2 regions of the Deefgea piscis genome follow, and region 2 is predicted to be linked to the other one. Evidence: predicted binding sites of a transcription regulator. Region 2 holds the regulator's gene; the other holds the start of a gene.
What was found. The regulator sigma-54, encoded in region 2, starts transcription at its own class of promoters, with help from an activator protein. The targets are predictions, from matches to a motif close to CTGGCACGCTTCATGCTT.
Positions count from the first base shown of each region.

Region 1: the regulator sigma-54 is predicted to act here: its motif matches at 2,014-2,031, upstream of flgB (flagellar basal body rod protein FlgB).

Region 1 is NZ_CP081149.1:1,261,322-1,264,707, reverse strand. Features, by position in the region: gene K4H25_RS05895 (flagellar hook protein FlgE) at 1-427, opposite strand, end outside; gene K4H25_RS05890 (flagellar hook assembly protein FlgD) at 444-1,139, opposite strand; gene flgC (flagellar basal body rod protein FlgC) at 1,148-1,561, opposite strand; gene flgB (flagellar basal body rod protein FlgB) at 1,573-1,983, opposite strand; gene K4H25_RS05875 (hypothetical protein) at 2,198-2,416, opposite strand; gene K4H25_RS05870 (bifunctional acetate--CoA ligase family protein/GNAT family N-acetyltransferase) at 2,754-3,386, opposite strand, start outside.
Region 2 is NZ_CP081149.1:2,891,211-2,894,596, forward strand. Features, by position in the region: gene ptsN (PTS IIA-like nitrogen regulatory protein PtsN) at 110-583, opposite strand; gene hpf (ribosome hibernation-promoting factor, HPF/YfiA family) at 688-1,014, opposite strand; gene K4H25_RS13500 (RNA polymerase factor sigma-54) at 1,058-2,440, opposite strand; gene lptB (LPS export ABC transporter ATP-binding protein) at 2,469-3,191, opposite strand; gene lptA (lipopolysaccharide transport periplasmic protein LptA) at 3,188-3,386, opposite strand, start outside.

The DNA.
Region 1 (3,386 bases), 1.6 Mb from region 2:
GAATCGGTTGCGGAGTCGAGCCCGCCAATACTTGACCCGTTCCACGATCCACCGGCCAACCGGTTAATAACTGCGCGTTATTGACAATAAAGCCATTTTTATCCAATTGAAACTGACCATTACGGGCATAACTAATCGTGCCAGTTGGATCTTGCATCCGGAAAAAACCATTGCCCGTAATCGCAATATCCAGAGGGTTATTGGTTGAAGTGGTGTTACCTTGCCCAAATTGCTGTGCAATGGTCTGATTCTTAGCACCAATACCGGCAATATTGGACGAGGAACCAAAGGTGCTGGCATAAATGTCTGCAAATTCAGCGCGGGCGCCTTTAAAACCAACGGTATTGGCATTGGCCACGTTATTGCCGATCACATCCAAGCTTTTTGCCGATGCGCCCAAACCACTTAAACCTTGTTGAAAACCCATGATAATTCCCCTACTTTTATGCGTTAGTGCTGCTGCCAGCGGCGCGAATTTGAATCACATCACCAAAACCTGTTTTATTGCCATTGGCCAAATACACACCAACGCCAGCACTACCGAATTCAACTGATTTAGCGACTTGCCAAGTTACCGTGTCTAAAGCAATTTCCTTGCCATCTCTTTGCCCTTTAGCGGCGACGGTGTATTCACCGGCTGGCAATAAGGTGCCATCGGCCTTTTTGCCATCCCACTCCACCTTTGCCAAGCCCGGCGTGGTGCTACTTGAAGGGATTTTTGCGACCTCAACCCCGTCTTTATTAAACACACTGAGTACAGCGCCCGTGGTGCCTTCTGGGATATTCATCCGCAAGTCAGCCTTGTTGGTACCGTCAAAATGGAAGCCTTTGCCGGGGCTAAGGACTTCTTTGCCGATCAAATTTGCCGCTTGCATCACTTGCGTACCGGCATACAGCGATTGCATTTGCATCATGGTTTCATTGAGCTTGCCAATCCCGGTGACCGTATTAATCTGCGCCATTTGACTGGTAGTTTGCGCGTTATCCATTGGATTCATCGGATCTTGCGTTTGCAATTGCTTCACCAGCAATTTCATAAAGCTATCTTGCTGCTCTTCAGCCGCGGTTTTGACTTTATTGTTTTTGGTATTTAAAGAGGTGTAATCAAAATTATTATTAATAGGTGCCGTTGCCATCATGATTCTCCTTAAGCTTGACCGATCGACAAAGTGCGCATCAGCAAGGTTTTTGCTGTATTCATTACATCAACATTGGTTTGGTACGAACGTGACGCTGAAATCATATTGGTCATCTCTTCAATCACACTGACATTAGGCATCGCGATGTAGCCATTGGCATCGGCAAAAGGACTCTTTGGATCGTAAACCAAACGCGGTGGTGATTGATCTTCGATCACCCCAGCAACCTTCACCCCTACCGACGCAGCATTATGGGTATTGCTCTGCACGGCTTGAAATACAACCTGCTTAGCCCGATACGGCTGCCCATCAGAGCTGGTCGCCGAATTGACATTAGCCAAATTACTCGCCACCACATTCAAGCGCGCCGACTGCGCATTCATTGCCGATGATGCAACATCAAAAACACGAAACAGAGACATTAATGCATTCCTTATTGGCCAGTTAACGCGGTTTTCATCGATTCAATCCGGCGCGTTAGAAACGTCACCGCAGCCTGATAGCGAATCGCGTTATCGGTAAATTCTTTCATTTCGGTATTCATATCAACGGTATTGCCATCAATCGATGGTTGCTGCTCATTGCGATACAGTCGCTCGGGGGCAAATAAATCAATTGTTTTGCTCGGTTGCAAATGACGACTATCGCTGGTTTTCAATGGGGCAGTATGCGTATTTGACGAGGTTCGCGCCGCCTCAAAAGCCGCTTTAAAGTTAATATCTCGCGCTTTGTAATTGGGCGTATCGGCATTGGCGATATTGGAGCCCAAAATTTCTTGGCGGTAACTGCGTAATTTCAGTGCGGTTTCTTGATTGCGAAAATAATCGTCGAGACGGCCTAGCATATACAAACTCCATGAAGATGGAATAAGCATAAGCAGGAAGTGTGCCAATAAAAAAAGCCAAGCAAACGCTTGGCTTAATTAAAAATAGACTGCGGATTGAATTAAAAATTAACCTCATCCGCGATAAAGCACGCCGGACGCCCAAACATAGACAATAGCTCAATGGGCACGGCAAAAAATGTAAGCGGCATCGGCAAGTGTTGCCGAACGCAAATTAATGAAACTGAGATTGAATTTGCTGACGTGCGAGGGCTGCGGCACCTTGCAACACCGAATGCACGGTGGCACGTTGTGCTAACGGCGCAGGCTGCCAATCGGTAACGGGTTTACGCGCATTGCCATGGCAAATTACAATTTGAAACCAACCTTCCATCTCGGCAGAACGAGTGGATGGACGAGCTTCTACATCAAAATCAAACATACGATTAGTCATTTATGGAATCCAAACTATGGGGCTCGGCTAACCTTGTTGACGGTTGCTAAGCCAATTTCCGCCCAAAAGCCGGACGGTAAAGCACCAATAGAAGAGCACCACGTTTCGAGGAAACTTTGCAGATAAGCTGAGGAGGCTTGCTGGGGAGGAACTACTAAACACTTGGCGATCATCACTTCGAGGTGAAGTCGCATTCAATGTGCTCAATCAAATTAGTGCCTCAAATATACGGCACCCAAAATCAAAAGTCAAAGCAAATGTCAAGAAAACGACAAAAAAAAGCAACAAGCTTTTGAATTTGCAAGTTTTTTCAACAAAAAATCCCGCCATAAGGCAGTTAAATCACGTCCTCCAAGTGCTTCACCACCCACTTCAAGCTATCGTCCTCCGCATGGCGGGTAATACTAAAGCCCATATGCTTCATAAAGGTGAGCATGGTTTTATTACTACTTAACACCTCGCCTTCAATCACCGACAAACCCATATCGCGGGCGGCGATAAACAAGGCATTCATCAAGCGCCCACCCAAGCCCATCCCTTGCCATTGATCACTAATCACCACTGCAAACTCGCAACTATCTCGATCTGGATTGGCATTAAAACGGGCAACGCCAATGATTTCAGTACCGATCCCTGTTTCAACCGTCGCCACAATCGCCATTTCTCGGGTGTAATCGAGCTGGGTAAAACGCGCCAGCATTGCTTGTGGCAATGATTTTAAAGTGCTCATAAAGCGGTTATAGCGACTTTCATCGGACAACTTACTCACAAACAAGGCAATCAAATCGGCATCTTCAGGACGAATTGGCCGTAATACCAGCGGCAGACCATTTTTCAAATGTGTAACTTGCGCCAAATGCGCCGGATAAGGGTGAATCGCCATATGGCTATAACGACGTGCATGCTCGGCTAATGGCGCCAACACAATCCGCGCATCCACAGCAATAACGCCATTTTCATCGGCAATCAG
Region 2 (3,386 bases):
GCCTCGCTATGGCTTTAAAAGCAGTGATTTTATGCCAGTATGGGTCAAAAACGAAATTGGCATCGGGCAAAAAATAAACCCTCAGATCTTGGCTGAGGGCTCAAATCGATCAGGAGAAGTCGGGAGCATAGGGCTCCCATGTCGAAATGCGCTGCCATACCGCTTCGGGATCGGGCAAGGTCATTAATTCTTCACGCAATTGCTTATCAGAAAACAGCTGCGCTAATTCTGACAAAATCTGCAAATGTAAATCAGTGGCATTGGCTGGCACTAAGAGTACAAAAATTAATGATACCGGTTTGCTATCCGGCGCATCAAACTGAATGGGCGCACTCAAGCGCACAAAGGCCCCTACCGCTTCTTTTAAGCCTTTAATCCGACCATGCGGAATGGCGACGCCTTGACCCAAACCCGTTGAGCCGAGCTTTTCACGGGCAAAGAGGCTGTCAAAAATTACGCTACGCGCAATCCCATGGCTGTTTTCGAACAGGATACCCACATGTTCAAAAACGCGTTTTTTGCTACCCACATCCAAATCTAAAAAAACATTGGCGACTGGAAGTATTTTGCTAATTAGGCTCATGTTCAAACTTATGTCCTTAAGGGAGCTGCTATTGTAACTTGCACTCCGATAAACAAAAACGGGAACGACTCGCGGCGTTCCCGTTGTGTTGCTTGTGCAACGGATTATTCTTCGATTACCACTTGATGCTTCAGGGCATCATTACGATGACCAGATAGTTTTTCTTTATATTTAATAATCTGGCGATCTAGTTTATCGACCATGCTATCGATGGCTGCATACATATCGCTATCGATAGACTCAACATGCAGATCTTTACCAACGACATTGATTGTCGCCTCGGCCTTATGTTCCAGCTTATCCACTGACAAAATGACTAAAACATCAATCACATTATCAAAATGGCGGGTCGTGCGTTCAATTTTACCTGAAACGTATTCACGAATCGCTGGTGTAACTTCCAGATGATGACCACTAATGTTGAGGTTCATATACTACTCCTTCGGTTCTTCATGCTTTTATAAGGCAGTGCTTTTATAAGCACTTGCGCAGATTAACGGGAGGAATCATTAATGCCTCCCTGTACTTAGCAACGGTGCGCCGCGCAACCACAACACCTTGCCGTGCGAGTTCTTCAGTTATAGCACTATCGGATAATGGCTTGTGCTGATTTTCTTGCTGTACCAGTTGTTTGATCAAAGCCTTAATCGATGTTGCTGAGTTTTCACCACCGCTTTCACTTTCAACATGACTGCCAAAAAAGTATTTGTACTCAAAAACACCGCGCGGGGTCAGCATGTATTTTTGCGTTGTTACCCGAGAAATCGTCGACTCATGTAATTCAAGTTCATCCGCAATATCGCGCAGCACTAAAGGCCGCATTGCAACTTCACCATACTCAAAAAATGCTTTTTGTCGCATTACAATGGCTTCAGCGACCCGTAAAATCGTACTGCCTCGTTGCTCAACACTTTTAATCAGCCAGCGTGCTTCTTGTAGCTTACCACTGAGCGCGGCTGCTGAGTCGCCTTGTAGTAACTTTGCATACAATTCATTGACTCTTAGCTTGGGCTGCGCCGCGCTATTTAAGCGTACCTGCCATTGCCCGCGCACCTTGGTCACAATCACATCAGGTAAAACGTAGCGTGTCGTCTCTGCTGACCAATTTGCACCCGGTCTTGGTGTTAAACGCCGAATTAATATTTGCGCGTTTTTGAGTGCCACTTCATCGCACTGCAGTTGACGTTTAAGTCTAGTGTAATCCCGTTGCGCCAATAAATCGAGACCTTCATTCACCAATCGAATGGCAATATTTCGAATACTATTTTCTGGCAAGACCCGCAATTGCAATGTTAACGACTCGGGCAAATCACGTGCACCGACACCGAGTGGCTCAAGTTGCTGTAAATGTTGCAGTGCGATTTGTAATTCTTCTGGTTCCAGCTCAAGTTCTTGCACCAAGCTCTCTGGTAGCTGCGCGTAAATTTCTTCCAAGCTCTGACTTAACATTCCGTCATCATCTAGCGCATCAATCAGCAATGAAATCAATGCGCTATCACGATCAGATAAGGGTAAGCAGCCAGTTTGCGCTAACAAATAATCACGCAACGAGTACAGCTTCGCCACCCGCAAAGCGGGGTCATTTTCATCACCCTCATCAAATGAGGCGTTACTGCGCACCTCATCCCAGCGCAAGCTATCGCCATCTTCAACGATCTCACTGACCTCAGGCTTTTCAGCTTCCTCACCCGCATCTTGCACGCCATCTTCGCGTTCAAGCATGGGATTTTCGGCTAAAAATTGCTCTATTTCTTGTTGGAAATCAAGCGTAGACAACTGCAAAAGCTTAATCGATTGCTGAAGCTGCGGTGTCAAATTGAGCTGTTGCGACATCCGCAACTGCAAGGTTTGCTTCATGAAGGGAATAACCTAGTTGGCAAAAACACTACATTTTAAAATGCTCACCCAGATAAACTTGGCGAACATCTTCATTATTAACGATTTCATCGGGCTTACCAGCTGCCATGACGGCGCCTTCAGAAATAATATAGGCACGATCGCAAATCCCTAAGGTTTCGCGAACATTATGATCGGTAATCAATACCCCAATCCCACGCCCTTTTAAGAAACCAATAATGCGCTGAATATCAATCACCGCAATCGGATCAACCCCCGCAAATGGCTCATCGAGCAAAACAAATTGTGGATTAGAAGCGAGTGCGCGAGCGATCTCAACGCGGCGGCGCTCACCCCCAGAAAGACTCATTGCGCCACTTTCACGCAAATGCGCGATATGTAAATCGTGCAGCAACTCGTCTAAGCGCGACTCAATTTCGTCTTTACTGCTGTAATGCAGCTCAAGCACTGCTTTAATATTCTCAGCGACGGTCATTTTGCGAAAAATAGACGCTTCTTGCGGCAAATAGCCTAAACCGAGCCGAGCGCGTTTATGAATGGGCTGCTGACTGACGTCCACGCCATCGAGCTCAATGCGCCCAGCATCCATTTTCACTAAGCCAACAATCATGTAAAAGCTAGTCGTTTTACCTGCGCCATTGGGGCCCAATAAACCGACCACTTCACCACTGGCGACTTCTAAAGAAACGTCACGCACGACGGTACGTTTCTTATAAGATTTTTGTAAATGCTGCGCTTTCAACACACTCATTTGGCGGCGTCTTTCTTTTTCGGGTTGATGGTAATGTTTACTCGATTACCCGGCTTACTTTGAGCCTGATAAAACTCAGTATTGAGATTGTAGTTAATGGTGTCACCCATGACGATATCTTGGCCTTTTTTAACCCAAGCTTTATCGATCAAAATCATTTCGCCTTTCGCACCGTCGTAATCAAAGCGCAGGGAC